DNA from 3 places in the Paenibacillus sp. FSL H8-0259 genome. Region 1 is predicted to be linked to each of the others. Evidence: riboswitches for the same ligand, from Rfam matches in the RefSeq annotation. Region 1 holds a riboswitch; each other region holds the start of a gene.
What was found. Region 1 has a riboswitch for cobalamin ahead of NSU01_RS05175 (S-layer homology domain-containing protein). Riboswitches for the same ligand answer to the same signal wherever they lie in the genome.

Region 1 (7,858 bases):
CTCGGAGGACGCTGGCTGAAGGAGTCGCGGAGCATCGAGCCGTTCGAACGGCTGCCGCTGGCCTTCTACCACAGCAGTGAACGTGAGGGCGGTCCGCTTGATTACGATGCGCTGCTGGAGCTGGTGGCGCGCAAAGCGGGCAATGATAAGGAAACGGTCTACCGTTTCCTGGCCTGGTCGCAGCATAACCGGCTGTTCACCATCTCGAGCAAAAAGCTGTGGCCGAATTACCGGCGGGCGGTGCTGAAGTATTTCCTGAAGAACGACCGCGAGGCGTTCAAGAACCGCGATTTCCGCAAAAGCTATAGCTCGGCCGCAACGCCCGCCATGCAGAATGTCTACAATGAAGCCCGCTCCCAGCTGGCTTCGCCGCTGGCGCGGTGGGTCAGCCGCAGCCGATTTCAGATCCTGATCTCCGGCAGCGTGCTTGGGATCGTACTGATCATAGCCGTCATCGCCATCAGCTGGCTGCGGCCGGATGCGGATACTGCTGCGCCGCAGCCGACTGTGAGCCCGATTCGGGGCGATATCCACAGTGCGGATGGGCAAGAGCAAGCCCCGGTCTCTGTACGGCTGGTTGGTGGTGTGGCAGATGCCGGGACAAGCACAGGAACCGGAAATGGTGGAACAGAAGGTACCGGGAATGCTGGCGGGGCTGAAGGCGGCGGAACAGAAGGCAGTGGGAATGCTGGCGGGGCTGAAAGCAGCGGGGAGGCAGGCGTCAAGCTGGTGTTCAGCTTTGCCTCTGTGGCGGAATGCTCCGCCTTTAACCCGGCGGAGATCATCGTGATGTCCGGTAATAACGTTGCGGACACTTACAAGGTTGTAGCAACTGCGAGCAGTTGCCTGGCCGCCGGAGTTGACGGCGGCGCGAATGGGGATGCAGCCGCTGGAAATAGCGGCGGCTCTGATAAAGCCGAAGCCTCCCCGGCGGCGGGTGCATCGGGCGCCGGAAATGACGGCGGCTCTGATGAGGGAGCTGCCGGGACTGACGGCGGGGCGACCGGAAATGAAGCCGTGGGGACTGACGGCGGCGGAGATGCAGCCGCTGGAAATAGCGGCGGCTCTGATGAAGCCGAAGCCTCCCTGGCGACGGGTGCATCGGGCGCAGGAACACCTGCGCGCGTATATGAAGTGACGGTGGAGCTGGAGCCGGGCGCAAAGCTGGCCGCGGGTGATGTGATCACTGCGGGCATCTATACGCTGAAGCTACAGGCTAGTCCGGGGAGCATTCTGGGAAGTACCCCGAGCACTACTCCGGAGACTACACCCGGCACCGGCCCCACTCCTTCCGCCAGCCCGGACACGGATGCGGAATGATTGGGTGAGAGCCTGAATTGGGCGAAGCCGGATGTAAGAGAAGTCCGGCATTTCATCAACGGTGCTTCCGCGTAAGCTGGCAGAGAGGTCATTGTACTTTGTCCACTCAAATCAGGAATAATCAGCCCTATTATGCGTTCTATTGTATTGGGTACATTAGATTCCGGATTTTAGAGCTTATAGGGGGTATATTCCAAAATCAATTGGATTAAATACAGCAGAATGCATTATGGCCGCCGTATATTCCCATTCTGTTGTACATAATACAATCAACCAGCTGCCGGCTCTTGCCGGAAGCGGAAGCATCACTATTTAAGTCCTGAACAGCATGATATGCCGGGAGAATGCGGCGAGTGTTGTTCAGGATTTTTTGTGCGGAAGGGGCCGGTTGTGCCTATAATTGAAACAGCTTGTCTATAGACATACAGGGGAATAGTAGATATGATTGTTTGTGAATATTCAAATTTAATAAGCTTTGGAAAAAGGTGCGGATTTCCGTAGAAACAGGCGCAGTCATGCAACAGATACCCATGCCGGTTCTACGATTGTAATCTGCTTAAAAGGGAAGTCCGGTGCAAGTCCGGTGCGGTCCCGCCACTGTAAATGCGGAGCGACTCCTGAGAAGTCACTGTCTGATAATAGGATGGGAAGGCGGGGGAAGCAATGAAGCTTAAGCCAGGAGACCTGCCTTTTTCGTTGTTGTTTCTATTCTTCGGGGGTAAGAATGCGGAACAGGTGCAAATATAAGCAGTGGCTGTGTGAGGGAAACTTCATATCAGCTGCATGTATTGTATCCTTCCCCGGCCGCCCTGTACAGGGCGGTCTTTATGTTGCACCCGCATCAGCGGAGGACGCAGGATTCATCTATACCATTCTATTCACAGAAAGAGGTCAAGCAATGAAGAACAATTTATCATCCAAGTTTATCCGGCTGGGTCTGATCGTTGTCATGATGTTCGCGGTTCTGGGAGCGGCTGTAGCTCCGGCGGGACAGGCTTTTGCAGAGACGGCTGCGAGCACTGGGAATAACGCGGCATCTCTACCTTCAGGCACAGCAGTTAGCGTAGCTGAGGCAGTCTATGCCACTTCGGAGTTTGTGCTGAAGGCCGGAGTCCAGTCCGACTGGCAGGCCATCGGCCTAGCGCAGGCGGGCTATAAGGTTCCGGATAGTTATTTAAAGGCGCTTGAGAGTAAAGTAGCCGCAGCCAAGGGTGTCTACGCCAGAGCTACGGACTATGCGCGGATTACGCTTACGGTTAGGGCGCTTGGCGGGAATCCGGCGGATGTTGCCGGCTACAATCTGATTGAGAAGCTCTACAATAACGATAAAATTACCGGCCAGACGCTGAACAACGCAGCCTATGTACTGCTGGCGCTTGATTCCGGAACTTATACTATGCCTGACAATGCGAAATGGACCCCAGCTAAATTGCTGGCTGAGATCCTGTCCAAGCAGAACACTGACGGAGGCTTCACTCTGACTACGGGGGCTAGTGATCCGGACATGACGGCGATGGTGCTTACTGTGCTGGCAGGACATAAGGATGATCCGGCAGTCAATACCGCAGGACAGCGGGCGGCAGCCTGGCTGGCGACTGCACAGGACAAGAACGGCGGCTATGGTGACAGCAGCGAGAGTGTCGCTCAAGCCATTATTGGTCTGTCCTCCTTTGGCATTGACCCGGCAGGGGCGGAGTATACCGTAGGCAATGTAAACCTTGTCAGTAAGCTTCTTAGCTATAGTGCAGCAGATGGCGGGTTCGCTCATACAGCGGGGGGAAGCTACAATCAGCTCTCGACAGAGCAGGCACTGGAAGCATTGGTAGCTTACAAGCTTTTCAGCACAGGCAGCAAGCTCTATGATCTTAGCAATTCACCTGTGAAGAGTCCTCAGGTTAGTGTGTCCGTTGCCATTGAGAGCCCTAACGGAACCCTGGCAGAAGGCACTGTATATGCGGGAAATGTACTTCAAGCACTGGAGAAGGCAGCGGCGGCGAAGAAGGTGGCCCTGGTCAATGAAGCTGGCAATTACGTGACGGGAATCGGCGGCGTAACTGCGGGTGCTTTTGGCGGCTATGACGGGTGGATGTATGTTGTAGCCCGCGGTGGAGCGTGGATCTATCCAAGTGTAGGCATGGGTGATTTCCTTCTTGCGGAGAATGACCGCGTGCTTGTCTATTATGGCGGGGATAACACACAGGTGGTAGAGTCCGTGGCGGTCTCCCCTGCACAGCCGCAGCCTGGACAAGATATTACTGTAAAAGTAACTCAAAAGCAGTGGGTATGGAATGAAGCGACCTTCACTTCCGACCCGGTATCCTCGCCAGCCGCAGGGGTTCAGGTATCCATCGGCGGTAAAACTGCTGTTACGGATGCTGCGGGTTCAGCTGTTGTTGCCGGCGGCCTGCCAGCGAATAAATATACGATTACCGTTACCGGATATCTCAAAGACAGCACACCTGCGGTAGTCCGCTATTCGCAGCCGCTGACCGTGGCTTCTGCTGCGGCTGACCGTGCTGCTTTTACCGATGTGAAGTCAATCTCGCCTTGGGCGCTGGAGTCAGTGTACACGGTCTATGACCGCAAGCTGATGGGCGGTGTCAGTGAGAGCAGCCTCGTGTTCGCACCGAAGCAGAATATTACCCGCGCTGAATTTGCGGCACTGCTGCTGAGATTGACCGGCAACGAGCCGTCTGCGGCATCGTCAGCCCAGAGTTTCAGTGATGTTAAGGCGGATGCGTGGTATTATGGAGCAGTGAACAAAGCGAAGGAACTGGGAATTGTCAGCGGAGTAGCAGGCACAGCCTTCAAACCGGACGGCCCCGTTACCCGCCAGGATATGGCTGTAATGATCGTGAGAGCCTTGAAGCTGGACGAGGCTTCGGCAGCAGCCGGAACCGGGAAATTCACCGATGAAGACCAGATCAGCGCCTACGCATTAACGGCGGTACGTACTGTAACCGGACTTGGAATTATGAGCGGTACCGGCGGCGAATTCGCTCCTGCCACAGCTGTAACCAGAGAAATGGCCGCTGCTGTAGCGGTTAGATTGCCTTAGGAAGGATATGGGTCAAGGAAGAAGAGCCTTGATGAAGAAAAGATCCTAGATAAGCTAAACCTTAAATATGAATATATAACTTAGTCTTCACTGCAGTGAAATTTGAATAGTAGGGCTGCTGGGGCAAGAATCTCACGATTTCAACCCTCGTTTGTGGTGGGAATCCGAATGCTTGTTGAAAATCCTGCACAAAATACAACATTTCAATCAAGATCGCGGCTATAATCGGAAATTGTTGTACAAAAGGCAGCATTTCTCTTCTAACAAGCGTTGTAGCGGGAAGATTGTTGTATTTCATACAACAATCTTCCGAATGCCTAAGGATTAAGGGAGTTAAGTTGTATTTTCTGCAAGATTTTGCATGGAGCAGCCTAATAAAGCGATAGTGCGGGGTGCTGGTGGGATATATAAGTGGAAAAATGTCACTTAATTCCCGGTAAATCTCCCGATATGGCGGCGTAGTTGGAAAAACAACACTTAATCTCGCATGAATTAGCGAATGACCCGGCTAGGGGCAGAATTAAGTGTCATTAATCCAACTAGGATCGGCAGTGAAGTCCGTATAGGATAAACAAGTGTCATAAATCCAATTACTGTTCCGGCGGAGGAATGTTTTGTGGAGTTTCGCTCGGGAAGGCATGCTTTCCCGGATTGAGCCGATGATTTAAAATGCTACTGATGCTACTGATGCTACTGATGCTACTGATGCTGCTGATGCTACTGATGCTGCTGATGCTGCTGATGCTACTGATGCTACTGATGTTACTGATGCTACTGATGCTGCTGATGTTACTGATGCTGCTGCTGCTGCTGATGCTACTGATGCTACTGATGTTACTGATGCTACTGATGCTACTGATGCTACTGATGCTACTGATGTTACTGATGCTACTGCTAGTGGGCTAGAGCTAATGAAGCTGATGGAGCTATTGCTAGTGGGGCTAGGGCTGATGAAGCAACCGTTAGTGGGCTAGAACCAATGATGCCAATGATGTAATTGTTAGTGGGGCTAGAGCAAATGCTGAAGAAGCTAGAGCTAGTTTAGCTAGAGTTAATAAGCCAATGAAGCCAATGAAGCTAATAAAGCTATTACTAGTGAGGCTAGAGTTAATGAGCCAATGAATCTACTGCTAGTGAAGTTAGAGCTAATGCTGAAGAAGCTACTGATGCTACTGCTAGTGGGGTTAGAGCTAATGAAGCTAATGAAGCTAGAGCTAATGAAACTGAGAGTATGGTGCCAGCCAGTATTTTAAGCGGCTGATTTTAGCCGATAGAGAAGCTCCTTCGGGTTGCGGGGCTGGATGCTCAGCGGCCAAGGGGCTGGCTGATGGTGCTTTGCTCAGGATTAGTATGTATAAGTCACACTAAGAAATCATAAGGTGTTTGGACGGAACGGGGAACAGGCTGACTGCCCCCGTTCTTTTCCCTTTTGTGGAGGTGCTTGAGGTAATGTTCAGTCTATTGAAATCAGGAAGGGCGAGGCTCTATCCGCTGCTCCTGCTCCTGGTTGTCCTGCTGCTCTCCGGCTGCTCCAAGGCGCAGCCGGATTCCGCAGGCGGCGGGCCTGTGCCGCCCGCCAGTTCCCAGGCCGCGCAGACGCCGCGGCCTGAGGGCACTGCCATACCCTCCGCCACGGCGGACGGCATGGCAGCTTCCAGCTCCGGCGCAGCGCCAGCCGGAGCCGCCCCCGGCGTAACGGAGCAAGCTCCCGTTACGCAAGCCACGGTGCCGGCGGCCACCGCGCCGGCGCCCGGCCACACCGGTGCCGCCGCGCCAGCATCGGCGGCCACGGGCAGTCCCGCCGCGCCAGCCCCGGCGGCTACGGGCAGTCCCGCCGCGCCAGCATCGGCGGCCACGGGCAGTCCCGCCGCGCCAGCCCCGGCGGCTACGGGCAGTCCCGCCGCGCCAGCATCGGCCGCCACCGGCAAGCCAGCCGCGCCAGCCCCGGCGGCCTCCGGCAAGCCAGCCGCGCCAGCCCCGGCGGCCTCCGGCAAGCCAGCCGCGCCAGCCCCGGCGGCCACCGCCGCACCGGTGAATACGGTGACTCTCTCCATTACTGGAGATGAGGAGCACGGCGTTATTTTGGCCCCGGCGGCTTATGAAATAGAGAAGAATGAGACTGCGCTGGAGCTGCTGGGACGGATTACCCGCCAGCACAAGATCCAGATGGAATATCAGGGCAGCAAAACCTTTGCCTATGTGGAAGGTATAGATAATCTGTACGAATATGATCACGGGGCAGAGAGCGGCTGGATGTATAAGGTGAACGGAGAGTTTCCGTCCAAGGCTTCCGGCAGCTGGGTTATGAAGCCCGGAGATACGGTAGAGTGGCTGTATACGCTTGATCTTGGCAAGGATATCGGGGCAGCGGCGCCATGAACAGCGGCTTCCGGTCCATGCATCCTGCCGTAGCCCTGCTGTATTATGCCGGGCTGCTGTTGTTCGCCCTGCTGGGGCTTCATCCGTTGTTTCTGGTTACGGAAATAGCAGGTCTGCTGGCATTGCTGCTGCTGCAGGGCCAAGGGAAGGCGCTGCTGCGCGGTCTGCCTTTTATGCTCCTGATGGGGGTTTCAGTCGCAGTGCTGAATCCGCTGTTCTCGCACAGGGGGGCGCATATTCTCTTCTACTGGCTGGACCAGCCGATTACGCTGGAGGCTGTGCTGTACGGACTTATAATGATGACCGTACTGCTGACAATCTTCATCTGGTTCATTTCATACAATTACACGGTAACGACAGATAAATTCATGTACCTGTTCGCTGCCGCTGCGCCAAGAACGGCATTACTTACGCTGATGGCGCTCCGGTTCGTCCCCTTATTCCAGCGGCGGCTGCGCCAGATTACCCTGATCCAGCGCCTGCGCGGGGTGGATGTCCGCACAGGAAGCCTGCGCAAGCGGATGCAAGACGGCATGACGCTGCTGAAGGTGTTGCTCACCTGGTCGCTGGAGGAAGCGCTGCAGACCGGAGATTCCATGACGGCCCGCGGCTACGGGGTTGCCAAACGCAGCACGTACAGTATATACAAGCCGGATCGGCAGGATAAGCTAATTCTGCTGGTACTGACGCTCAGCGGTATGATTGCATTGTTCTTTTGGCTGCAGGGCTACGGTACGCTGGAGATTTATCCCCGGATGAAGAGTATGGATTTCGGCTGGCAGGATGCCGTGATGTACGGCAGCTTCTGCTTGTTCGTCCTGCTCCCTGCAGGTCTGGAAGGAAAGGAGAAATGGTTATGGAGATCCTCAAAGCGGAACAAGTATCCTTCCGCTATCCTGAAGAAGACAGGGACTCGCTCCATGAGCTCTCGTTCACAATAGAAGAAGGCGAATTCGTAGTGCTCTGCGGTCCGTCAGGCGGCGGCAAAACGACACTGCTGCGCCATCTGAAACGCGAGCTTGCTCCGGTAGGCATGTTCAGCGGAAGCCTGACATATAAAGGGCAGCTCCTGCCGGAGCTTCCCGCAGCCGTTGCCGCCGG
Region 2 (7,858 bases), 640 kb from region 1:
ATCTGGTTCCGCAAAAAGGGCTGGCCGGCAAAATCGTGCTGCCGCTCTTCATGGGCGGTAGTCTGGCCCATCTGCTCGCGATCGACTATGCGCTGAAGCCGGTGCTGTCTGTGCTGGGCGCCCGGCATATTCTTGGCGGAGTCTACGCGGTAGACTCGCAGGCTGTGCGCAACGACCAGGGTGTCGTTGAGCTGGCCGAGGAGCTGAAGCTGCGGCTGAACAGCGTGCTGGAGGAGCTGGCGGACGAGACAGCGCATAAGGCGGCACGTAAGTCGGGAGAGTAGGCGTAAGATATCACCCTCCTGAGGAACATAAAAGGGCGCTAAACCACCGGAATGCGGTGGTTTAGTGCCCTTTTTGCTGGGTGTAAGCCCGGCTTTTACCGTGATTTATGCCCTTTGAAAGCTTAGCGCAGGCTCCCAATGTATAACCGTATCTCCGGCAAGGCTTGCCGGGATATCTATAATCCGCTGGTTGCTGCTTCCCCGGTAGGGGAGAGTAGTGTCTTTGAGTTCCTCTACAAATCGTCCGTCGATGACCACCTGGCACAAGGCCAGCAGCTTCCATTCCGGCGAACCGGGGGAAGCCGTCAGCTCCTCGTACGTATAACCGGTATAGATCCAGACCGGGAAGCCCGGCAGCTCGGCGCGGAGCTCATGGATGAAGTCAGCCGCTCCCTCTGCCGAGAAAAAAGGGTCCCCGCCTGCCAGCGTCAAGCCGTCCAGCAGCGGATTGTCTGCTATCTCGGTGATAATCTCGCGCCTGCGCTCCGGAGTGAAGACCTCTCCATAATTGAAGTTCCAGGTCTTAGGGTTGAAGCATCCGGGGCAGCGGTGGCGGCATCCGCTGAAGAAGAGGACCGCCCGCAATCCCTCTCCTTCATTGATCGACTCCGGATAATATCCGCAGATGTTCATAGATGCTTAACGCGGTCCCGTACTTCGGCTTGCTTGGCGGCATTGAAGCGGGTCTGATAGTCGCCGGTCAGATATCCGGTTACCCGGCGCAGCCGGCGGATATGCGTTGTATCTTCATGAGCGCCGCAGGATGGGCAATTCGTGCCGATTACACCTTCGTGGCCGCAGCCGGAGCAGCGGTCGATCGGGTGGTTGATGCTGAAATAGCTGATGTCCTGCTCCAGCGCGTATTTGATGATTTTGACGAATGCTGCAGGGTTGCTGCGGGCGTTGCCGTTCAGCTCTACATAAGAGATCGCTCCAGCGTTGCAATATTCATGGAATGGAGCTTCCAGGCTGATCTTCTTGGCTGCGCTCAGGTCGTAATAGACCGGAATGTGGAATGAATTCGTATAGTATTCACGGTCCGTTACACCCGGGATGGAACCGAGAACCTTGCGGTCTATCTTGGTGAATTTGCCGGAGAGACCTTCGGCAGGCGTAGCGAATAGAGTAATGTTCAGATCCAGCTCTTCGCTCTTGCGGTCGCAGTATTCACGCATGTGGCGGACAATGGCCACTGCCTTGGCATGGACCTCCATATCTTCGCCATGGTGTTTGCCGTACATAGCCTTCATGCACTCGGCCATACCGATGAAACCAAGGGACAGGCTGCCGTGCTTCAGCAGTTCACCTACGCTGTCTTCCGGTGCAAGCTGTTCGCCGCCTTCCCAGACGCCTTCACGCATCATGAAATCGGAGGCTTTGGCTTTCTGGGAAGCCTGAATGCGGAACCGGTGCAGCAGGCCGTCCAGCGCAACGTCCATATAATGATTAAGATCTTCGAAGAAGCCTTCCTCGTCAGCGGCAAGGCGGCGGCCAGTTACTGTGCCGTAAGCCAGACCAAGACGTACAAGGTTAAGCGTATTGAATGAAAGGTTGCCTTTGCCCGAGCAGTGATTGCGCCCGAAGCGGTCGCCCAGAACACGTGTCCGGCAGCCCATCGTAGCAAATTCAGTATCCGGATCGGTTGGATCGTAGTACTGCATATTCAGCGGAGCATCCAGATTGGCGAAGTTCGGATACAGCCGGCGTGCAGAGCACTCTGCCGCTTTCAGGAACAGCTCATAGTTAGGATCACCAGGCTGCTGGTTGACACCCTGTTTGCACTTGAAGATCTGAATCGGGAACACCGGTGTTTCTCCGCTGCCAAGTCCGTTCATAGTAGCAGTTAAGAGGGAGCTAATCACGAGCTGGCCCTCCGGAGAGGTGCAGGTTCCGTAGTTGATGCTGGTAAAAGGAATCTGGCCGCCTGAGCGGCTGGACATGGTATTCAGGTTATGTACCATGCTCTCCGCAGCCTGAAGGGTTTCAATTTCTGTCTCTTTCAGGGCGAAACGGAAGGCACGCGGATACTTCTCTTCCAGATCGCTGCGGGTCATAGTGACCTCGCCGAGTGCTTCGCCGGCTGCACCTTCCTCGAAATATTCCATTCCTTTGCGGAACAGCTTAGCGAAGGATTTAGTGACATAAGGCGCCAGATCGTAATCCAGCTTGTTGGCGGATACGCCGCCGTACTGGGCATTCTGCTGGGACTGGAAAATAATCGCCACCAGCGACATAGCCGTCATAATCGAATTCGGAGGGCGGACGCTGCCGTTGCCGGTATTGAAGCCTTCGCGGAGAAGACGTTCAAACGGGATGAAGATGCAGTTGGTTGTTCCAATGGCATATTGGTCCAGGTCGTGTACATATACAACATTATCTTCAATAGCCTGCACGAGCTGTGGCGGCATCGTGAAATTGCGGGCGTACCACTTGGAATATTCACTGCCGAATTTGCTCATCTTGCCGGAGAAGCTCTCCCCGTTCAAGTTGGCATTCTCGCGCAGCAGATCCAAATCCCGGCTGTCGATAATATCCCGTCCCAAATGAATAACTTCTTCCAAAAGAACTTCCTGTGCAGCTTGTCCTTCGTTATATCGTTTCTCCAGCAGCGTCATTGTATAGCTCTCTCCTCTCGGTATCGTAAGCGTGAAGCATGTGCTCCATGACATCAGTAAAAAGGCATCTCCAGCCGGGAGGCGGGAAATGCCCGAATGCGTATTGCAAATATCCGAAACAGCGGACATTTGCCGGTGGTCTATGTGGAAAATACGAACGGGCACAGGGCTTGTCCTGTTCTGGAACCTGTTCTTGTACCTTCCGCAGAAGCCGATACCTGAGGACGATACTCTATCGTCCTCAGGTATCGGCAGCCTCTGGCCCGATTAACGGAAAGGCTAACTCTGCTCGTGCAGGCCGCATGCGGGCACCTCGCCTGTTCCTCGCAGGAGTCTAACCGGTGCCACAGAAACAGGCAGGTCTCCTGGCTTCCGGCATGCCCTCCGGCGCCTTCCCGAGGGGCCTCGCAGCCCCTTAGTGGCTTGTTGTCGGAGGATGCTGCTCCAGCGGCGTCTGGCAGCTGGAACATCCGGTTACAGTGGCGGGACCGCAGCGGATTTGCACCGTGTTTCCCTATTAAGCTTCAACCCTAGCAAGAGGGCGAAACACCTGTTTCTACTATATTTTGTTGTTGTTAAATAAAAGTAACTCAATATATTGTGTTTGTAAACATTTTTTTGCGAATCCGCGCGGGGAGCGGGTTCCGCAGGTTTACTCACAGATGATCCACAGTTAGTCCACAGGTAATCCACAACTTTCCTGTGGATATGGCCTTAAATGAGTCATAAATTGTCCCAAAAGATGCCACAAAGACTCCATAAATAGAGTGCGTCTAATCCTAGTAGTTTTACTGGGGAGATAGTAATAGAGAGGGGGGGCTATGGGTATTTGTGGGAGCGGCGCTGAAGGGTTACAATTAAGGAGTAAGGACAGAACAGACTCATCAAACTTGCAGGAGGGATTTCATAATGGCGATTGGCGAAGTGACCGTTATTCCGATTGGCACTGGCAGTACCAGTCTCAGCAGCTATGTGGCCGATATGCAGCGTGTGCTGCAGACCGTGGAGGGGATTACCTATGAGCTTACTTCGATGGGGACTATTATTGAAGGACCGGTTGCACGGATTCTTGCTGCGGTAGAAGCGCTGCATGAGTCGCCGTTTACGTCAGGAGCACAGCGGGTTTCCACCTCGCTTAAGATTGATGACCGTCGTGACAAGCCTTCTACGAGCCGCAGCAAGCTGGAATCCGTGGAACGCAAGCTGCAAGGAGAGTAAAGAGTACCTGTAGTTGTAATCAGATTCAACCTATAAGGAGCGGATCTTTCATGGCAAAAGCCTCACAGCAGATCGGGATTCAAATGTACACACTGCGTGACCAGACGGAGCGCGATTTCCTGGGTACACTGGGCAAAGTTGCGGAGATGGGATATCAGGCGGTAGAATTCGCCGGTTATTTCGGCGTGTCTGCAGGAGAACTGCGCCGTACATTGGACCGGTTGGGTCTTGCTGCGCCTTCGGCGCATGTGGGCCTGGATTTCAGCAGTCTGGATAACATGGAACGGGCGTTAGCCAAAGAAATTGAATATGCGAAGGAACTTGGATTACAATATATGATCACCCCTTCGGCACCGCTTCCGCAAAACCCCTCAATGGAGGATGTGACGGCGGTGATTCCCTTCCTGGAGAAGGCCTCCGCGATGGTCCGTGCAGCAGGCCTGCAGTACGGGTATCACAACCATGATTATGAATTTGCGGAGGTAGACGGCAAAGCAGTCATCGATATATGGCTGGAACAGATTCCTGCGGAGCATATGTTTGCAGAGTTCGATCTGGGCTGGGTACACAGGGGCGGAGCACGTCCTATTGACTATGTCGCCCGTTATGCCGGCCGTGTTCCGCTGGTTCACATTAAGGATTTCGGGGCAAATAATGAAGAGACTGACCTCGGGAAAGGGCAGGTTGATTTCCGGAGCGTCTTCGACAAGGCAGAGGAGAGCGGGATTCTGTACTATATAGTAGAGCAAGAGGCTTATGCCGTGTCCTCGTTGGAAAGTGCTAAGGAGGCACTGGAATATTTCCGCGGGCTGGGGCTAATGCAGGACTAGGCAGCGCGAATGATCAAAAAGGGTTGCGTTTTCTGCTGAAAGAGTTATAATATTTTTTGTTTGGCAGGCAGACTATCCTTTAAGCTGGTGTAGCTCAGGGGTAGAGCAACGCACTCGTAATGCGTAGGCCGGGGGTTCAATTCCCTTCACCAGCATCTTTTGAATTCATATGCAGCGCGGCCTCCGGGGATTTCGGAGGCCGCGCTTTTTTCTGTACCACCATAAACCTCTACCATTCTTCTACCATATTCGAGTGAAGTAACGGAATTCACTTTTGGTAGCCGTCAAGTCTTATTTCCTAATCTGCTTAGCGGTTTAAGCCGGATGCCCCATTGGGCGCACGATCAATTCATTTACATCCACTTCCGCAGGCTGCTCAAGGGCATAGGCAATGGCGCGGGCAATACCGGAAGAGGGCAAAGCATTGGCCCGGAAGGATTTCATCATCTCGAGGGCTGACTCATCAGTGATGGTATCAGCCAGTTCGGATTCGGTTACGCCTGGAGAAATAACCGTCGTACGGATTGTTGCTCCCAACTCCTGACGCAGGCCCTCTGTAATCGCCCGGACCGCGAACTTGGTGGCACAATAAACCGATGATTTCGGAAAGACAGTATATGCGCCAACGGAGGCAACATTGATGATGTGGCCGGAATTCTGTTCCTTCATTACGGGAATAGCAGCTCCGATCCCGTGCAGCACACCGCGAATATTGACATCAATCATACGGTTCCACTCCTCGATCTTTAATGCATCAAGTGGCGATAACGGCATCACACCTGCGTTATTTACAAGGGCATCAAGGCGTCCGAATTGATGAACTGTAAATTGGACGATTGATTTCATTTGCTCAAAATCCGTTACGTCGAGGGAATGGTATTCAGCAATCCCGCCCGCGTTTCTGATCTCCTCCGCCAGCTTTTCTAGCCTGTCCGTCCGTCTTGCACCGAGCACCACCTGTGCTCCACGCTTAGCGAGCCATTTGGCGGTCGCTTCTCCAATGCCGCTACTGGCACCGGTAATAAGCACTACTTTATCTTTTAATGTCGACATGCCACACCGCTCCTTTTATGAATGAAATACGCTTAGGTGTTACATGTTCATTATGCTGCCGACTTCAAAGCTTGCGGTAGCCGGATACTGTGAAGAGATTGCCTAATCCTCCAAAATGCAATAAAGTAAATTGTAATAGTCGCAGAATGGAGGAATACGCTTGACTGAATTGACCGAACGAATCGAACGTATTGCCGTACAAGATGGGACCATCGTTACCGCCTATCCTGCTCTTTCTTTTATTCGTTCTTCCGACATATCCGCGCCAGTGCCTGCGGTATACAAGCCATCCCTGTGTGTGATTGCTCAAGGTGCCAAGCGGGTAATGCTGGGGCCGGAAAGCTATTGTTATAATCACGGAAGCTATCTGGCCGCTTCCGTGCACCTGCCAATTACCGGACAAGTCATTGAAGCCTCTCCAGAGACCCCGTACTTGTCCCTTCAGCTACAGTTTGATATGGATCAGATTTTGGATGTGATTCAACAATCCAATGTCACAGAAAACACAGGACAAGAACCTCCCCGCGCTTTGGTTATCAGCCGGATGAGCGATCCGCTTCATGAGGCTGTCATGCATCTAATCCGTTTGCTGGATACGCCGGATGATCTACCGGTGCTGGCTCCTTATGCAGTGCGCGAGATTCTTTACCGTATGCTGCAGACTGAGCAAGGGGACTCTATACGGCAGTTCGCTCTCTTGGGCAGCCGTGCCCATCAAATTGCCCACGTGATTGAAGGGATGAATCTCCACTATGCGGAACCCATGCGGGTGGAGAAGCTCGCGCAAGCAGCCGGAATGAGCAAGTCATCTTTTTTTGCCTGTTTCAAAGAAGTGACGGCAATGACCCCCCTCCAGTATCAGAAACGCCTGCGGCTGACAGAAGCTCGGAAAATTCTCCTGGCGACAACGAGCGATGCGACAAGTGTCGCTTATCAGGTTGGCTATGAGAGCGCCACGCAGTTCAATCGTGAGTATGCCCGCTTGTTCGGCCAGCCGCCTATTCGGGATGTACATCGGTTCCGGGAAACGATATAGTTGCATCACACAAAAACACCGCCAATTCTCCTGAGAATGCGGTGTTTTTGTTATTCCTGTTATGTGGAAACTTGGTTTACTCCCGATACAAGACCATGCCTCCGTGATAGAGCACCGAATCGCGAAAATCACCATCGGCGGTGAAGCCGGTATCATCTACATATTCAATATGATCACCTGTAATAGAATAACTTCCTTGATAAGCGCTTTTTCTGCTTCCGCGTGCTTCAGCATAGCGGCCGTTAGGCAGCAATTCATGCCTTATATAACCATCTGCGGTTACCCACATTCCAATATAAGGATGGAAGGGGTTAATGCTATCTTCCATTATATTCATCCTTTCTTTCTTTATTTAGTTCTGCATGTTTATTATCCTCCTTCAATACAATGGGGGGTAGCCTGATTCATTGAGATTGTTGCCTAATCCTCCATTTAAGAGATTGAGAACATTATGACCAATTTAACCTCTTTTGTGGTGAAACGGGTCTGCCATATCTGTCGTGCGTGCTTTACAGGCGCTTTTTATATCAGAATTATTCGGTCAACAGCACGGCCTTACCGGAATATCTGCGTTCCAGCAGCGCCTCGGATACCTCCGCTATCTTCTCCCATGACGCTTCCACTTCAATGCGGGGGGTTAATTGGCCTGTTGAGAGGAGGCCGGCCAGCAGTTTGAGATCGTCGGCTACGGAGTAACGGCTAACTTCTTCTCCAAGAAAGAAGCTGTACAAGGTTCTGCCGCCTAAGCCTCTGACATCAAGTGTGGAGTAAGGAGAGGCTGAATGTCCCATCGAGACTAGGGTCCCTCCCGGTTCCAGCTGA
Region 3 (7,858 bases), 1.1 Mb from region 1:
CTCCCGGCCTTGCGCAGTATAATGCTCTACTGCCGCTGCTACAGCAGCCACGGCTTCATCTTCATCCATACCTTCCCGGACCAGAGTGCCGGCATGCGCTCCCCGGCCCGACTTCTTGCCGCCCAGATAGAGCTCATAGCTGCCCCGCGAAAGGACCAGCCCGATGTCATCCAGAACAGCCGAGCTGCAGGCCATTCCGCAGCCCGCCACGCTGATATGCAGCTCTTTGGGTACAGCGAGCCCGTGCAGCAGGGTATGCAGGCGGACCGCCGCGCTTAAAGCGCCGCTTCTCCGCAATTCACAGAACCCGCAGGTTTTTACTTTCACATAATCACCGGGTATACTAACGCTCAGTCCTGCCTCTGTAAGCTTCGCCGCCACCTCAGCACGGTGACCCGGATGGCTCCGCAGCAGAAAATGTCCGTCCTTCGTATAGATCAGCTGCCCCTCATCGCCTGCCAGCTCCGCCAGCAGTTTCATCTGGATACCGCTGAATCTGCGGCTGCCGATGACAGGAGAAACCTCCAGCTCGAAGGTTTCATCAGCGTGTTCCGCCAGCTGAACTGCAGGAATACGTGGACGCTCCACGCGCGCAGACGCTGCCAGGCTTAGCACCGCAGCCTCCTCCGTCCGTCCCCCGTCAGTTGGAGCCATTCTCTCTGACACCAATCGCTCTACCTGTCCGGTTTCACCGGCAGCTGCACCCGGTGCCACTGCTCCATCTATCCGCTCCGCCTCAGCAGCCACACTCTCCACCGCTGTCCCTTCAGACCGTCCCGCCTCAGCCGCCACACTCTCCGCCGCAGCCAGCGACCAAGGTTCGGCCGCAGTGCGCAGCCGCTCATGCGGCTTCAGCGCCTGCGTCTGTGCACCTAGATTGTACTTGCGCTCGTATCCGCGCGGCGTAACCATTAGACCCTCGTAGACCACCGTCGCGGAGTTGCCGACGACAACCGTAGAGAGCATGCCGATCTCATGCTCCAGCATCTCCTGCAGCGTAGTGACGATCGTCTGCTGACGGTCACGGTAGGCGCTTTTGACAATGCCGACCGGCGTGGAAGGATCACGGTAACGCAGCAGGATATTGCGTGCTTCTTCAATCTGGCGCGTCCGCTTGCCGCTGCGAGGGTTATAGAAGGCGATCACGAAATCCGCAGCGCCCGCCGCTTCTACACGCGCGGCAATGCTCTCCCACGGGGTAAGATGATCGCTGAGGCTGATTGTGCAGGAATCATGCATGATCGGCGCTCCCAGCAGGGAAGAACAGGACTGGATCGCCGATATTCCGGGGATCACCTCGACCTCTACTCCGTCAGCCCGGTTCCAGCCCCGTTCAATCAGCACCTCGTAGACGAGACCCGCCATGCCGTATACACCGGCATCGCCGCTGGATATTACGGCAATGGTCTGGCCGTCCTCGGCTCGGCGGACGGCCTCCTGCGCCCGGCTGACCTCTTCGGTCATGCCGGTGCCGACAATCTCCTGATGCCGCAGCAGCGGTTTGATCAGATCCACATAAGTGTTATAGCCGATTACAGCCTCACTCTCTTCGAGAGCAGACAGCGCCCGGCCGGTAATATGCTCCAGCGCTCCGGGACCGAAGCCGATAATCAGCAGCTTGCCTTGTTTCTTCATCCTTCTTCCCCCGTTCATGAATACCTGTATTAACTATTCAGCAGCCTGTTTAGTACAGCTTTGAAATCTCCCGCCGTGCGGGGGGCTGGCTGGCCGGCGGTGTGCCGTGCAGGCAGGCTGTACCACAAGTCGGCCAGCAGCGGCAGACCGAGGCCGATGGCCTGCAATTCTTCCGCCCCGGCAAAAATCTCCTCCGGCGTCCCCTCAGCCCGGCACCTCCCCTGATCCAGTACGATAATCCAGTCCGCCCAGCGGTACGCCAAGTTCATATCATGCGTAGCCATAACTACGGTTGTGCCTTTTTCATGTATAAGATCAAGACCCTGGAGCATCTGTGTCTCGGATAACGGGTCCAGATACGAGGTCGGCTCATCCAGCAGGATCAGCTCCGGCTCCATCGCCATTACTCCGGCGAGTGCGGTGCGTTTTTTCTGCCCCAGGCTAAGCTGGTGAACCGGTTTGTCACTCAGCTCCGTCAGGTTCAGCAGTTCCATGACACTGCGGCAGCGCTCAGCTATTGCGGCTTCGTCCATCCCCGTTCCCCGCAGCCCGAAGGACACATCCTCCAGAGGTGTGCTCAATATGAGCTGCTGCTCCGGGTCCTGAAAAACAAGACCCACACTGCGCCGCAGCGCGGCCAGCTCTTTTTTGGCATAGGACAATGTCCTGCCTCCCTGCTGAACCGTACCCTTCTGTGGACGCAGAATGCCGACAGCATGCAGGAACAGGGTCGATTTGCCCGAACCATTGTGGCCGAGCACCGCCGTTTTGCGGCCTTTGGGAATGGAGATGGTTAGTTCACGCAGCGCGGCTTCCTTCGTATCCGGGTAATGAAACACCACCCCGTCAAAAGCCAGACTATATTCCATGTCCATGACGTACTCCTCTAATGTGATTTGGCAAAGCGGTATCGGATAAATGTTGTACGTTTTACAGCTTTGAATCCTGGATACTCCGGCCTTCTGGGGGATTGTTGTATGGAATACAACAATCTTCCCTCAGAGCCAACTAAATGAAGTGAAATGCTGCCTTTTGTACAACAATCTTGGAATACATCCGATATTCCGGGGAAATTGTTGTACTTTGGGCATGATTTCAACAAAGCCAGCAGATTTCCTGCACTAAAATCTTAAATTCAACCCCGCAGCCACAGCCAAAGCTGCGCCAGCGCCAGCACAGCGATCCCGGCATACGCCCGGACCGCATAACGCCGCGGCACAGGCCGCGCGGTATACGGCGGCAGAATGATCTCCCCCGTGAACCCGCGGGTCAGCAGCCCCTGCGACAATCCGTAATAACGGTGCATCGTATTGCCGAAGAGGGCCGCGGTCATGGCCGCAGTCTCCCGCAGCCTGGCCTTATACCCTCTGCGGCCGCCGCGCAGCCTCCGGGCCAGCATCAGCCCGTGCGCCGCATCATTCAGCAGGAACAGGAAGCGGTACATGATCAGCATCAGCTCCAGCACAATCTGCGGCATACGCAGCTTGCGCAGCACCTGCAGAAGCTCGCTGAACGGGGTGGTGAACATCAGGAAGAAGAAGCAGCTCATGCAGGCCGAGATTCTGGCCAGCAGTTCACCGGCCCGCTCCAGCCCTGCTGCCGTGATATACACCGGAAGAGGCGGCCCCGAAATCCGGAATATGCCAGCTTCCCCGGCAGCCGGGTGGCCGAATTCCACGAGCAGCGCCGGTACACTAAGGCAATAGAACAGCAGCGCCGTGCCAAACAACAGCCCGTAGGCGCGATAGGGAATTTTGGCATGCAGGATGCACCAGGACATCATCCACAGCGTAATCACAAGCTGCAGCACCGGATGCACGGTATAGGAGAGCAGGAACATCAGTGCCGCGAACGAGCTTTTCCACATGGGAGACAGCTGCCTCAAGGCATTATTATAAGAAAGGACATCAATTCGTCTGATCACTTGCTGATGCTGTTCTGCTTCGCCTGGCCTTGTTTCCCTTTCAGCAGCCCCAGTGAATATCCGATCACCCCGGCGCCAATCGCCGCCTGCAATGCGAACAGCATACTCTCCGTCTCACCCGGAAGCTCGGTCAGCGGCTTGAACCAGGGTTCATATTCGGGGTTAATCTCTGTGATCACACCCTCGGCAGCATCATCGGCCCCGCCGAAATCACCACTCACGAACAGCAGCGGCAAGACACACAGCAGGACAACAGCCAGCAGCATCAATCCATTTTTCCATTTATTGCTCATTATGCATTTCCCCCTTTGACCTTACGTTTCAGGAGCGACATTTCATTCGGACTGTACGATTTCAGCCAGTTCCACAATAATACGGTCAGCAGCCCTTCGCTGATGGCCAGCGGAATCTGCGTCACGGCAAAGATCCCCCCGAATTTGAGAAAAGACGCCAGGACTCCGCCATCCGCAGCCGGAAAAGCCACCGCAAGCTGGAAGGAAGTCACTACATAAGTCATCAGATCGGCAACCGCCGCTGCACAGAATAAGGCCAGCTTCTCGCGGTCCGGCAGCTTCATCATCAGCTTATAGACTGCATATCCGGCAAAAGGCCCCGCGACCGCCATCGAGAACGCATTCGCCCCCAGCGTAGTGATCCCCCCGTGCGCCAGAAGCAGCGCCTGAAACAACAGCACGATCGAGCCGATCACGCCCATCGGCAACGGTCCCAGCATAACTGCGCCAAGTCCGGTACCTGTAGGATGCGAGCTGCTTCCGGTAACGGAAGGCATTTTGAGCGCCGATAAGACGAAGGTGAACGCCCCTGCCAGACCGAGCAGCAGCTTCAGCTCCGGATTCTCCCTGGTCATCGATCTAAGCCTGATAATCCCGAGTATGAAGAACGGTAAGAACGCCACCCACCAGAACACGGCCCAGCCTACCGGCAGAAACCCTTCCATAATGTGCATAGCCTGGGCCGTTCCCGGTTCATTCAGCATAAAGTACACTGTAAATCCGGCAATCAGCGCCGCAAAACTCCAAAATCCGCGTTTCTTCATTTGTCAGCCTCCAAGTTTCTTTAATATAGCAAACCCAAAAAACTCCCGCCCTTCAGGGTGGGAGTGTATGTACGCAGGTATGATTCGATAGAGAGCACTGCCGTGCGCCAACAAGGGGTTCTGCACCCGGTCGCTCCGCATGGGCCGCTCAACGCTGTGTCTGCATAACATTGAACCGGCTCTGATCTTGATCTTCAAGATTCCCTCCGGTCCTGCAGGCACATCGCTTCATCTCATTAACCTATCCGTACACCGCTCCTATCCGCGTAGAGTCGTGGTGTGCGTAATCAAGGTAGGTCTCCTGGCTTGGAATACGGGCGCTATATCCTTCGTCTTCCCCGGGGTTCTCCCCGAGTGACATCATGAAGTTCAGCTCTTCCTTACAGTGGCGGGACCGCTCGGGACTTGCACCCGATTCCCTGTTATCCCTTGCCTGATCCGGCAAGAGCACCTTGTTACATCGCTAATCCATCCTACATCATAGCGGAACAGGCTCTGCATGTCTGTGATAAAATTGGAGCGGCTGCGAGGCGCAGTATTCATTTGCTTGTAAGGCAGCGTTCATTTGCTTGTAAGAATGTCATTTGAGTAATATAATTATTAACTATATAACCTGAACGTGGAGGCAGCGCATGAAACTTGATCTAACCGACCAATCTTTACCCGTGTACGAAGCGTTATCCAGTGCTGTGCGCCTGCAGATGCTGCGGCTCCTGTCCGAACAGCCTATGAACGTCAAGGAACTGGCCGGGGCGCTGAAGCTCAGCAGTGCCATTATGACGATGCATGTGCGCAAGCTGGAAGCTGCCGGACTGATCCGCAGCCACATGGCTCCCGGGCGCAGCGGACTACAGAAGATTTGTACACTGGCCGCCGAGAGTGCTGAGATTATTTTCCCTGGACAAGCCAGAACACAGCGCAGAGGCTACCGTAAGGAAATACCCGTGGGCCACTACTCTGATTTCCAGATTGAACCGACCTGCGGATTATCTACAACCGAGCGGGTAATCGGCAACTTTGACGATCCGCGGTATTTCTGGGATCAGGAGCGGGTGAATGCAGGCATCCTGTGGTTCGGCAAAGGATTCGTGGAATATAAAATCCCGAACTTCCTGCTGTCCAGCCAGAAGCCTGAGGAGCTGGTCATCACGATGGAGATTGCCTCCGAAGCCCCGTCCATCAATAATAACTGGCCTTCCGACATCACCTTCACACTGAACGGACAGCGGCTCGGTTTCTGGACCAGCCCCGGCGACTACGGGGACAGCCCGGGCAAATACACTCCTGCCTGGTGGCCTGCGCTCACCAACCAATATGGACTGCTTAAGCAGCTGAGGATTACTCCGGCGGGCACGTTCATGGACGGTCAGAAGCTGTCAGAGGTTACACTGGAGCAGGTCGGTATCCGTGATAAGCAGTGGACGTTCAAGGTCTCTGTGGAAGAGGATGCGGAGCATATCGGCGGCCTTACCTTATTCGGCAAGGGGTTCGGCAACTATAACGAGGATCTTGTGTTTGAGCTCTTTTATACAGATGCAGTTGATGCTTCGGCAAGTGCCAGTCTGGCGGAATGACCCAAACAGGATGGTGCAGCAAACAGCGGCAGCGGGAGACCTTAAGCTCAGGTCCCCCGCTGCCGCTGTTGTGGTTACGGGTGTATTGCAGGACAGCTTTGCAGTTTAACCAGTCACCGGCTGCCACAGGCCGCCGCCCGGCAGCGGACAGCCGCGTGCCTTCAGCCGGGCTACAACCGGTATAATACAGCCGCAGGCAATGCAGGTTACGCCATCCTGCAGCTTGGGACAAGCTCCGCATAGGGCAACCCGCTCGGCGTATACTTCGTCCGGGGCTGTATTCTCCGGATTGAACATGGAGGAGGCGAGAATCCGGGCAATCTGCGCTTCCGTCACCTTGTACTCTTCCCGGCATCCCTTGCATGCTGAGGTTGTAGTCATGCTGCGCTCCCTCCCGTTAAGCTCCCGGAGTAATTGCCAGTACTGTCACCGACATTGGCGGCAGTTCAACCGTAAGCGTGTCGCCTTCAAGCTGGAAGGCGGTGAACGGCTGCGGTACTACCGCTTCCGGCTGCCCGAAGGTATTGTGGGCATCGATGGAAGACCCTGCAAGTGTAGTGCCGCTTACGGCTGCTGACTGTCCAGCCAGTCCGCGCAGCTCCAGCGGCAATACTGCCGGTGCAGCGTGATTCAGGTTGCACAGGCTGACGTGAATGACGCCCTCTGCTGTTACGGAAGCTGAAGCAGATACTTCAGGAATCTCCACGCCCTCATAGCTGTAAACCGGGCTGTCGATCGTCAGATCCAGCAGCTCCGCATCCTGATGTACTTTATACATATTGAATACATGGTAGGTTGGAGTCAGAAGCATTTTCTCGCCTTCGGTCAGAATTACAGCCTGCAGCACGTTTACAGTCTGGGCAATGTTCGCCATCCGTACACGGTCGCTGTGCTTGTGGAAGATATTCAGGGTCAGACCGGCAACCAGCGCATCACGGATCGTGTTCTGCTGGTAGAGGAATCCAGGGTTCGTACCGGGTTCCACATCATACCAGGTGCCCCATTCATCAACGATCAGGCCCACTCTTTTGTCCGGATCGTATTTGTCCATAATGACACTGTGGCGGGTAACCAGCTCATCCATGAACAGCGCCTTCTTCAATGTGTTGAAATATTCATCCGTTCCATAGCCGGTAGCCGCACCTTTATTAGCCCAATCCGAAGTCGGCAGGGTGTAGTAATGCAGGGTAAGCGAATCCATGAAGCGGGTGGCTTCGCGCATCAGTACTTCGGTCCAGTTATAGTCATCCGAGTTCGCACCGCAGGCGATCCGGTGAATCTTGTTATCCCCATAGTTGCGCACATAAGTCTGATATTGGCGGTACAGGTCAGCATAATACTCAGGACGCATATTGCCGCCGCAGCCCCAGTTCTCATTGCCCACGCCGAAGTAAGCTACACTCCAGGCCTCTTCCTGTCCATTCTTCTGGCGCAGCTCAGCCATCGGCGATACACCGTTAAAGGTCAGATACTCAACCCACTCGGACATCTCCTGTACCGTTCCGCTCCCTACATTGCCGTTGATGTACGGCTCACATTCCAGCATGGCGCAGAGCCGCATGAATTCATGTGTACCAAAATGATTGTTCTCAACCGCACCGCCCCAATGGGTATTGATCATGCGCTTGCGTTCTTCACTTGGGCCAATGCCGTCCTTCCAGTGATATT

Region 2: it holds a riboswitch for cobalamin, as region 1 does, so the genes downstream of both, NSU01_RS02460 (anaerobic ribonucleoside triphosphate reductase) here and NSU01_RS05175 (S-layer homology domain-containing protein) in region 1, are expected to answer to the same signal.
Region 3: it holds a riboswitch for cobalamin, as region 1 does, so the genes downstream of both, NSU01_RS09685 (energy-coupling factor ABC transporter permease) here and NSU01_RS05175 (S-layer homology domain-containing protein) in region 1, are expected to answer to the same signal.

What each region holds. Positions count from the first base shown of each region.
Region 1 covers NZ_CP150147.1:1,213,350-1,221,207, forward strand. The annotation lists gene NSU01_RS05170 (hypothetical protein) at 1-1,320, shown strand, start outside; cobalamin riboswitch at 1,838-2,027, shown strand; gene NSU01_RS05175 (S-layer homology domain-containing protein) at 2,219-4,378, shown strand; gene NSU01_RS05180 (hypothetical protein) at 4,440-4,676, opposite strand; gene NSU01_RS05185 (hypothetical protein) at 5,075-5,284, shown strand; gene NSU01_RS05190 (DUF4430 domain-containing protein) at 5,828-6,757, shown strand; gene NSU01_RS05195 (energy-coupling factor transporter transmembrane component T) at 6,754-7,698, shown strand; gene NSU01_RS05200 (ABC transporter ATP-binding protein) at 7,614-7,858, shown strand, end outside.
Region 2 covers NZ_CP150147.1:569,402-577,259, forward strand. The annotation lists gene ssuE (NADPH-dependent FMN reductase) at 1-284, shown strand, start outside; gene nrdG (anaerobic ribonucleoside-triphosphate reductase activating protein) at 390-917, opposite strand; gene NSU01_RS02460 (anaerobic ribonucleoside triphosphate reductase) at 914-2,899, opposite strand; gene NSU01_RS02465 (hypothetical protein) at 2,996-3,121, shown strand; cobalamin riboswitch at 3,237-3,468, opposite strand; gene NSU01_RS02470 (MTH1187 family thiamine-binding protein) at 3,809-4,117, shown strand; gene NSU01_RS02475 (sugar phosphate isomerase/epimerase) at 4,168-4,947, shown strand; tRNA gene NSU01_RS02480 (tRNA-Thr) at 5,031-5,102, shown strand; gene NSU01_RS02485 (SDR family oxidoreductase) at 5,263-6,000, opposite strand; gene NSU01_RS02490 (AraC family transcriptional regulator) at 6,161-7,036, shown strand; gene NSU01_RS02495 (Atu4866 domain-containing protein) at 7,113-7,364, opposite strand; gene NSU01_RS02500 (zinc-binding dehydrogenase) at 7,570-7,858, opposite strand, start outside.
Region 3 covers NZ_CP150147.1:2,280,999-2,288,856, reverse strand. The annotation lists gene cobJ (precorrin-3B C(17)-methyltransferase) at 1-1,635, opposite strand, end outside; gene NSU01_RS09700 (ABC transporter ATP-binding protein) at 1,665-2,510, opposite strand; gene cbiQ (cobalt ECF transporter T component CbiQ) at 2,771-3,559, opposite strand; gene NSU01_RS09690 (energy-coupling factor ABC transporter substrate-binding protein) at 3,556-3,852, opposite strand; gene NSU01_RS09685 (energy-coupling factor ABC transporter permease) at 3,852-4,616, opposite strand; cobalamin riboswitch at 4,890-5,086, opposite strand; gene NSU01_RS09680 (ArsR family transcriptional regulator) at 5,249-6,190, shown strand; gene NSU01_RS09675 (DUF6171 family protein) at 6,296-6,571, opposite strand; gene NSU01_RS09670 (alpha-N-arabinofuranosidase) at 6,588-7,858, opposite strand, start outside.